DNA from 3 places in the Pseudomonas sp. PS02288 genome. Region 3 is predicted to be linked to each of the others. Evidence: predicted binding sites of a transcription regulator. Region 3 holds the regulator's gene; each other region holds the start of a gene.
What was found. Region 3 encodes sigma-54, which starts transcription at its own class of promoters, with help from an activator protein. Its sites were predicted from a motif close to ANTGGCATNNANNTTGCTNT; they were not measured.
Positions count from the first base shown of each region.

Region 1: QMX85_RS00650 (flagellar hook-length control protein FliK) is a predicted target of sigma-54. The motif match lies at 1,194-1,213, and genes of this name have one in related genera.
Region 2: glnA (glutamate--ammonia ligase) is a predicted target of sigma-54. The motif match lies at 1,327-1,346, and genes of this name have one in related genera.

Region 1 covers NZ_JASCPA010000001.1:143,700-146,958, forward strand. Annotated here, with positions in the region: gene QMX85_RS00640 (fused response regulator/phosphatase) at 1-753, shown strand, start outside; gene QMX85_RS00645 (Hpt domain-containing protein) at 783-1,136, shown strand; gene QMX85_RS00650 (flagellar hook-length control protein FliK) at 1,249-2,571, shown strand; gene fliL (flagellar basal body-associated protein FliL) at 2,823-3,259, shown strand, end outside.
Region 2 covers NZ_JASCPA010000068.1:4,737-7,995, forward strand. Annotated here, with positions in the region: gene thiI (tRNA uracil 4-sulfurtransferase ThiI) at 1-1,110, opposite strand, end outside; gene glnA (glutamate--ammonia ligase) at 1,445-2,848, shown strand; gene QMX85_RS20625 (DUF4124 domain-containing protein) at 3,011-3,259, shown strand, end outside.
Region 3 covers NZ_JASCPA010000078.1:9,343-12,601, reverse strand. Annotated here, with positions in the region: gene raiA (ribosome-associated translation inhibitor RaiA) at 1-257, opposite strand, end outside; gene QMX85_RS21505 (RNA polymerase factor sigma-54) at 392-1,891, opposite strand; gene lptB (LPS export ABC transporter ATP-binding protein) at 2,025-2,750, opposite strand; gene lptA (lipopolysaccharide transport periplasmic protein LptA) at 2,750-3,259, opposite strand, start outside.

The DNA.
Region 1 (3,259 bases), on a different contig from region 3:
GAGGGCGACCGTCTGCTGCTGCTGTCGGATGGGCTGCTGGAGACGCGCAATCATGCCGGCGAGCTGTTCGGCGAACAGCGCCTGCTGGACCTGATGGCGGCGAACGAGCAGCGCGGCCAGCTGTTCGACGAGGTGCAGCAGGCCCTGAGCGCCTTCCGCGGCGAAACCCAGGACGACGTCAGCCTGATCGAACTCAGCCTGATTGAGGAGGCGAGGTCCTCGCCGTTGACGTTCTCCAACGACGGTAACGACACGCCACTGGACTGGTCGGCCTGTTTCGAATTCCGCGCGGAAACCCTCAAGCACTTGAACCCGCTGCCCTACCTGCTGCAACTGCTGCTGGAGGTGCAGGGCCTGCGCCCTCAGGTCGGGGCGCTCTACACCGTGCTGGTCGAGCTCTACTCCAACGCCCTGGAGCACGGCGTGCTGCGCCTGGACTCGTCGCTCAAGCGCGACGTGCAAGGCTTCGCCCAGTACTACGGCGAACGCCGGGAGCGGCTCGCCCGGCTGGAGGAAGGCTTCGTGCGTTTTCACCTGGAGCTGCGCCCCGAGCACGGAGGCGGGCGCCTGATCATGCGGGTCGAGGACAGCGGCGGCGGATTCGACCTGGCGGCGGCCAGGGCCTGCGAGCAATCCACTGAACAACTGCACGGGCGTGGCTTGAAACTGGTCAGCCAACTGGCCGAGAAGAGTGACTGGGAGAACGATGGACGGGGCGTCAGCGTGGAATTTTCCTGGTCCGCTCAGGCATAATTCCCACCCCTTGATCATGGAGTGAGCAAGTGTCAGACGCGCATCTCGACGGTACTGTCCTCGCTTCACTGCAGGACCTCATGGAAGCCGAGTACCCGGTTCTGCTGGATACCTTTCTGGCCGATTCCGAAGAGCGCGTGCGCCTGCTGGCCGGGGCTTTGCAGGTCAAGGATGCGCAGCTCCTGCGTCTGACCGCGCATAGCTTCAAGGGCAGCTGCAGCAACATGGGCGCCCTGTCGCTGGCGGACCTGTGCAAGCAGCTCGAAGACCAAAGCGAGCGGCAGTCGTTTGACAGCGCCGCCGTTCTGGTCGAGCAGATCAACCGTGAATTCGCCATTGTTCGCATCCTGATGAAGTCGGAGCGTCAACGTTTTCGCGGTTGAGTGACTGCGAAGACCCTTCTCCCGACGCAAAGCCGCGTAAACCGGCGCTTTACCAAAGCTGGCCCCTAACTTGCTTATTTCAGGCACGACCCATCCGAGCGGAGAGTGCCCCATGTCCGTCGCCCCCGATCTGCTTCTTCAGTCCGCGTCCGATACGCGGATGAAGTTGCCCGCGGTGAAAGCCCCGGTAAAGACCGACGACACCAGCAAGCGCGAGGCTTCCAGCTTCGCCGACGTCTATGCCAAGGAACGCCAGCCCAAGTCCGCTGACCGCAGCGACGCGCCTGCGAAGGCGCGCCATGAGAAGGCCGCGGACAACAAGCGCAACGACGCGCGTGACGACACGACCGCCAAGGCAAAGCCGGAGGTTGCCGATAGCGGCAAAGCCTTGCCGAGCAAGAAGGCGGTTGACGACGCGGAACCAACCGATGAGCAGGGGCAGGCGACTGACCAGCCGACCGGCCAGCCGATCGACCCGCTGGTGCTGATGGGCCTGGTGCCGCAGCCCGTCGTTCCGGCGGTGCCGGAGCCGGCCGTGGAGGCGCCTGCCGTACTGGCGACGGACGTTGCCGCCGTCGAGGTGCCGGCCGTTCCGCTGGCCGCTCCGACGCAGGGCGAGCCGGAGCCGCAGGCTACGGGCAGTGTCGAAGACCTTCTGCCGCCCGGCCTGACGTTGCCGGAGGATTTCCAGGCCGCCCAGCCCGTGTTGGCGCAGCAGGCCAAGGCGGTCGCGGTCCAGACCGTGAGCACCGAGGCCGCCAAGGCGCCGCTCGATCCGGCGCTCGCCGCTCCGCTGGTCGAGCAGTTGCCGGTCGATGGCGAGGCGCTTGCCGCACTGAAGCCAGGCGATCTCGAAGCCGATTCGGGTGACCTGAAGGACAGTGTCAGCGAACTGCGCGCGGAAAACTTCGCCAATAAACTGAATTCGCTCAACCAGGCCATGACCCAGCAGGTCAACGCGACCCAGCGTTCCGCGGTGGTGCCGGGGCAGCCGGTGCCCATGCAGCAGAACGGCTGGTCCGAGGCGGTGGTCGATCGGGTAATGTGGATGTCCAGCCAGAATCTGAAGTCGGCGGAGATACAGCTCGACCCGCAGGACCTCGGGCGACTGGACGTGAAGATCAGCCTCAACCAGGATCAGACCCAGATCGCCTTCGCCAGCCCGCATGCCGCGGTCCGCGAGGCGCTGGAAGGCCAGATGAACCGGCTGCGCGACATGTTCACCCAGCAGGGCATGAACCTGGGCGACGTCAACGTTTCCGACCAGTCGCTGGCACGCGGCTGGCAGGGGCAGGGGAGCGAAGGGCAGGGCCGCGGCGGTTCATCGTCGCGCGGCGGCTCGGGCGGTTCCGAGGACGAAGTAGTCATCGGCAGCGTCGAGATCTCCAGCACGCCGCTCAAGGCGGGTCGCGGGCTGGTCGACTACTACGCCTGACGCGGCGTTTCGAAAAAGTGAAAGGCCCGATCGGCTCTGTCCCGTCGGGCCTTTTTCGTTTGCGCTCCCGCCGGCGCTGCGGTGTTTCTCGGCGGTCGGCCAACCCAGGGACTATGCAGCGCGCGACGCGAGGTCGAAGATGCCCGGCGAAAGAGTTTTCCGGGAAGACCTTTTACTTATAAGCTGGCATAGCACTTGCTCCTAAGCCATTGATGGCTGTAAAGATCCCTGACGCGCGACGGAATATTGGCATGGCGAAGAAAGCTCCACCGCAGCCCGCCCCCGAGGGGGCCGAGAAACCTGCGGGCAAAAGCAAACTCAAACTGATCATCGTGATCGTGCTGGCCCTGTTGCTGGCGATAGGCGGCTCCGTCGGCGCGACCTGGTTCTTTCTCAGCAAGAGCATGAAAAAGGAGGAGGCGCCGGCGGCCGAGGAGCACGCCGCCGCGCCGGTCAAGCAGCCGGCCATCTACGAAGCGCTGGCGCCGGCCTTCGTGGTCAACTTCAATTACAACGGCCGGCAGCGCTACATGCAGGTCACGGTGGCGCTGATGGCCCGTGATCAGGGGGCCCTCGACGCGTTGAAGGTGCACATGCCGGTCCTGCGAAACAACCTGGTGATGCTGTTTTCCAGCCAGGATTTCGAAAGCCTGACCAGCGCCGTCGGCAAGGAAATGCTGCGCCAGAA
Region 2 (3,259 bases), on a different contig from region 3:
GTCGAACTGCTTTTCTTCGTATTCGATGCGCGCCCGCTTGGCACGGGTGGTCGGGTTTACCGAGATCACTCCGCAGTATTCCGGCATGTGCTTGGCGAACTCGGCGGTGCCGATTTCGTAGGCGGTGTCGATGATGTCCTGCTTGTGCGCCGCGACCAGCGGGCGCAGCACCAGCATGTCGGTGGCCGAATCGATCACCGAGAGATTCGGCAGCGTCTGGCTGGACACCTGGGAAATCGCCTCGCCGGTCACCAGCGCATCGATCTGCAAATCTTCGGCCAGGCGCGTGGCGGCGCGCAGCATCATGCGTTTCAACACCACGCCCATCTGGCTGTTGTCGACCTTCTCCAGAATCTCGCCGAGCACTTCCTCGAACGGCACGCTGATGAACAGCACCCGGTGCGATTTGCCGAACTTGTCCCACAGGTAATGAGCGACTTCCATCACCCCCAGCTCATGGGCACGACCGCCAAGATTGAAGAAGCAGAAGTGCGTGAGCAAGCCGCGACGCATCATCTGATAGGCCGCCACCGTGGAGTCGAATCCGCCGGACATCAGTACCAGCGTCTGCTCCAGCGAACCCAGCGGGTAACCACCGATGCCATTGTGCTGGTGATGGATGACGAACAAACGTTCGTGCCGAATCTCCATGCGCACTTCGACTTCCGGCTGCTTCAGCGAGATGCCGGCAGCACCGCACTGCTGACGCAGCTGGCTGCCGACGTAGCGTTCGATTTCCATCGAGGTGAAGCTGTGCTTGCCGGCGCGCTTGCAACGCACGGCGAAGACCTTGCCAGCCAGTTGGTCACCGAAATGCAGCTTGCACTTCTCCAGCACGTCGTCGAAATCGCCCAGCGGGTATTCATGCACTTCGAGGAAATGGGCGATGCCCGGAACGCAGGTCAGCCGCTCGATGATCTGGCGCAGGACCTTCGGGTCCTCCACACGGGTCAGCAGCTCGAGGTTGTCCCACACGCCTTCAACACTCACGTCAGCGTCAAGGTCGCGCAGAACCGTGCGCACATTCTTCGCCAGCTGACGGATGAACTGCTTGCGCACCGGCCGGCTTTTGATGGTGATTTCCGGGAAGACCTTGACGATGAGTTTCATGGAAACAGCGCGTGCACGAAGCAGCCGAAAAAGAGGGGGGCGGATTATAGCGGAAAATTGCTCAAGGTTTAATCAGTGATTATCGAATCACCCAGCGACGCACCAATACAATGCAATCAAAAAACATCACGCACCAATTAAAGGCGCACACCCTCCTTCGATTGCCTTTGACCCCCTGAAAAATCACGTGTTTCGGGCTCGTTACCATTTCGGGGCGCTGGCATGCTAATTGCTCCCTTGTGAGGCAGGTTGCCCTGGCGGAGTATCCCTGCCCCGGCATCAACTGATACTGGGGGTATGCCAACCGCTCCCAGCCTTTCACCTGGAGGACAACATGTCGAAGTCGCTTCAACTGATCAAAGATAACGATGTGAAGTGGATTGATCTGCGCTTCACCGACACCAAGGGCAAGCAGCAACACGTCACCATGCCGGCACGCGATGCGGACGACGATTTCTTCGAGTACGGCAAGATGTTCGATGGCTCCTCCATCGCCGGCTGGAAAGGCATCGAAGCCTCCGACATGATCCTGATGCCCGATGACAGCACCGCCGTGCTCGATCCGTTCACCGAAGAGCCGACCCTGATCCTGGTCTGCGACATCATCGAGCCGAGCACCATGCAAGGCTACGATCGCGACCCGCGCGCCATCGCTCGCCGCGCCGAGGAATACCTCAAGTCCACCGGTATCGGCGACAAGGTGTTCGTCGGTCCGGAGCCGGAATTCTTCGTATTCGACGAAGTGAAGTTCAAGTCGGACATCTCCGGCTCGATGTTCAAGATCTTCTCCGAGCAGGCTTCCTGGAACACCGACGGTGATTTCGAAAGCGGCAACAAAGGTCACCGTCCGGGCGTCAAGGGCGGCTACTTCCCGGTACCGCCGGTCGACCACGACCACGAAATCCGTACCGCCATGTGCAACGCACTGGAAGAGATGGGCCTGAAGGTCGAAGTTCACCACCACGAAGTGGCGACTGCCGGCCAGAACGAAATCGGCGTGCTGTTCAACACCCTGGTCGCCAAGGCCGACGAAGTGCAGACCCTGAAGTACTGCGTGCACAACGTCGCCGACGCCTACGGCAAGACCGCTACCTTCATGCCGAAGCCGCTGTACGGCGACAACGGTTCGGGTATGCACGTCCACCTGTCGATCTCCAAAGAAGGCAAGAACACCTTCGCTGGCGAAGGCTATGCCGGCCTGTCCGACACCGCCCTGTTCTTCATTGGCGGCATCATCAAGCACGGCAAGGCACTGAACGGCTTCACCAACCCGTCGACCAACTCCTACAAGCGTCTGGTCCCGGGCTTCGAAGCACCGGTCATGCTGGCCTACTCGGCCCGTAACCGTTCCGCCTCGATCCGCATCCCGTACGTCAACAGCCCGAAAGCCCGCCGCATCGAAGCGCGCTTCCCGGATCCGGCTGCCAACCCGTACTTGGCCTTCGCTGCACTGCTGATGGCCGGTCTGGACGGTATCCAGAACAAGATCCACCCCGGCGATGCCGCCGACAAAAACCTGTACGACCTGCCGCCGGAAGAGGCGAGCCAGATCCCGCAGGTCTGCGGCAGCCTGAAGGAAGCCCTGGAAGAGCTGGACAAGGGCCGCGCGTTCCTGACCAAGGGCGGTGTGTTCTCCGACGACTTCATCGATGCCTACATCGAGCTGAAATCGGAAGAAGAAATCAAGGTGCGCACCTTCGTGCACCCGCTGGAATACGACCTGTACTACAGCGTCTAAGCCAGTAGCGTCAGCGAAAGGCCTCCCTCGGGAGGCCTTTTTCATGGGCGCTCGAAAAGTCTCTGCGCGGCCCGGAGGATGCCGAGGCTTTCGGGCTCATCCGCCTTGCAAGCCGGGCGCGGGGGTGCAAGGCTTAAGGCGTCCACTCACGGAGCCGCACCGATGCGCCTGTTGATTGCCTGCCTTCTCTGCTTGCTGACCCTGCCGGCAACCGCGCAGATCTACAAATACATCGATGCCAACGGCAAGACGGTGTTCACCAACCAACCGCCGGACGGCACCCAGGCGGAAACCATCCAGCTGCCGCCGACCAACACCGTGGATATCCAGACACCCAATCCGCCCCCCAGCCAGGGCTCCGACCAGCAGCAGGCGGATCAGCCGCCGTACGCGGTACTGCAGCTGAACGTG
Region 3 (3,259 bases):
ATCAGCTGGCGATCCAGTTTGTCGACCAGCAAGTCGATGGCCGCGTACATGTCGTCATGCTCCGCATTGGCGACCACTTCGCCCCCGGCGATGCGCAGGGTGGCTTCGATTTTCTGTTTCAGCTTTTCGACTTCCATGATCACCTGAACGTTGGTGATCTTGTCGAAGTGTCGCTCAAGGCGACTGAATTTCTCCTCGATATAGTCGCGTAGGGCGTCGGTCACATCCAGTTGATGGCCACTGATGTTGACTTGCATACCGCTTCTCCTTGTTGCCGCTTAGAAGAGACAGGCTGACGGGCCTGCCACCGAAAATCTGGCGTTTGAGGCTCTTTTGCCGCTCTCCGGCTATCCGGAGCAGGGGAAGGCGGGTGCCTTCGTTACGGGGCTGACTACATCAGTCGCTTGCGTTCGCTCGAAGGCGCTATGCCCAGCGATTCGCGGTACTTGGCGACTGTGCGGCGTGCCACCTGAATGCCCTGTGCTTCCAGTAAACCAGCGATCTTGCTGTCGCTCAACGGCTTTTTCGCGTTTTCCGCGGCGACCAGTTTCTTGATGATCGCGCGGATCGCGGTGGACGAGCATTCGCCCCCTTCCGAGGTGCTGACGTGGCTGGAGAAAAAGTATTTCAGTTCGTAGATGCCACGCGGGGTGTGCATGAACTTCTGCGTGGTGACGCGGGAAATCGTCGATTCGTGCATGCCCACGGCTTCGGCGATGTCGTGCAGAACCAGCGGCTTCATCGCTTCCTCGCCGTACTCAAGGAAGCCGCGCTGGTGTTCGACGATCTGAGTCGCGACCTTCATCAGCGTTTCGTTGCGGCTCTGCAGGCTCTTGATGAACCAGCGCGCTTCCTGCAGCTGATTGCGCATGAAAGTGTTGTCGGCACTGGAGTCGGCGCGGCGAACGAAGCCGGCGTAGTGGGGGTTGACCCGCAGGCGCGGCACCGCTTCCTGGTTCAGCTCGACCAGCCAGCGCTCGTTGTGCTTGCGCACGATGACGTCGGGCACCACGTATTCGGGTTCGCTGGCTTCGATCTGCGAGCCGGGCCGCGGGTTGAGGCTCTGGATCAGTTCGATGATCTGCCGAAGCTCGTCTTCCTTGAGCTTCATGCGCCGCATCAGCTGGCTGTAGTCGCGACTGCCAAGCAGCTCCAGGTAGTCGCCGACCAGGCGTTGCGCCTCGCTCAGCCACGGGGTCTTCGGCGGTAGCTGGCGCAGTTGCAGGAGCAGGCATTCACTGAGGTCGCGGGCGGCGATGCCGGCCGGCTCGAACTGCTGGATGCGGTGCAGAACGGCCTCGACTTCGTCGAGCTCGATGTCGAGCTCCGGATCGAAGCCTTCGGTGATGTCCGCCAGGGATTCTTCCAGGTAACCCTGGTCGTTGATGCAGTCGATCAGCGTCACGGCGATCAGCCGGTCGGTGTCCGACATCGGCGCCAGATTGAGTTGCCAGAGCAGGTGGCTCTGCAGGCTCTCGCCGCTGGACGTGCGCGAGGTGAAATCCCACTCATCGTCGTCATTGCTCGGCAGGCTGCTGGCGCTGGTCTGGTAGACGTCTTCCCAAGCGGTGTCGACGGGGAGTTCGCTGGGGATGCGTTCGCTGTCGTGCCAGTCGCCCTCTTCGAGGTTCTCCACGGTGGGTACGGTGGATTCCTGGAATGCCACTTCCTGGGTGCCGGGATTGGGCAGGGCATCGCCGTCGGCAAGAGGGTCGGTGTTGTCGAAGTCCTCGCCTTCCTCCTGACGCTCGAGCATCGGGTTGGACTCCAGTGCCTCCTGGATTTCCTGTTGCAGGTCCAGGGTGGACAGTTGGAGCAAGCGAATGGCCTGTTGCAGCTGAGGAGTCATCGTCAGCTGCTGGCCCATCTTGAGAACGAGCGATGGTTTCATGGCAGACCTTGATTACCGGCGTCTAACGCCTGTGCACTGCTGAGCGCCGGAGCGCTGCCGGAAGCAAATTATATGCCCGATTTTAGAATGATTTTCCAGAGATGGGGAACCTTTCCGTAGCGAAAAGCCTTCGCTACAGACGAAACTCGTGGCCCAGATACACCTCTTTGACGATCTGGTTGGCCAGGATCGTTTCGGCGTCGCCTTCGGCGATCAGCCGGCCGTCATTGACGATGTAGGCGGTCTCGCAGATGTCGAGGGTCTCGCGGACGTTGTGATCGGTGATCAGGACGCCGATGCCCTTGTTCTTCAGGTGATGGATGATCTGCTTGATGTCGCCCACGGAGATCGGGTCGACGCCGGCGAAGGGCTCATCGAGGAGAATGAACTTCGGCGAGGTCGCCAGGGCGCGGGCGATCTCGACGCGGCGACGCTCGCCACCGGACAGGCTCATGCCGCGGTTGTCGCGGATGTGGCTGATATGAAACTCCTGCAGCAGGTCTTCCAGCGCGTTGCGCCGGCCGGCGCCGTCGAGGTCCTTGCGGGTCTCAAGGATCGCCATGATGTTGTCGGCGACGCTGAGCTTGCGAAAGATCGAGGCTTCCTGCGGCAGGTAGCCGATGCCGGCGCGGGCGCGGCCGTGCATAGGCTGATGGCTGACGTCCTGATCATCGATCAGCACGCGCCCCTGATCGGCCTGCACCAGGCCGACGATCATGTAGAAGCAGGTGGTCTTGCCGGCGCCGTTGGGGCCGAGCAGGCCGACCACCTGGCCGCTTTCGATCGACAGGCTGACGTCACGGACGACCTGGCGCCCCTTGTAGCTCTTCGCCAGGTGCTGGGCTTTCAGTGTGGCCATTACTGGGGTTGCCCCTGCTGCTCTTTTTTCTTCGGCTGGATCACCATGTCCACCCGCGGACGCGGCGCGGTGACGTTGTTGCCGGTCGCGCGACCGGCATTCACGATCTGCCGCTGGGTGTCATAGACGATCTTCTCGCCCTGGAAGGTATTGCCCTGCTGCACGACCTTGGCCTGGTCGATCAGGACGATACGTTCGTTGTCGGCGAAGTACTGGATGGTCAGGCCATAGGCCTTGACCAGCGGCTTGTCGGGCGCCGGCTTCTGCTCGTAGTAGGCGGGCCGGCCGACCGAGGTGAAGACCTTGATGTCGCCGTTCTTGTCCTGGGTGATGGTGACCGTATCGCCGGTGATCTTCAGGGTGCCCTGGGTGATCACCACGCCGCCGCGGTACACGGCGACGCCCTGCTTGTCGTCGAGCTCGGCGCTGTCCGCCTGGACGCGGATCGGCTGGTCGCGGTCGGAGGGGAGGGCCCATGCGCCTGCGCTTCCTAGCGCGCCGCCCAGGCT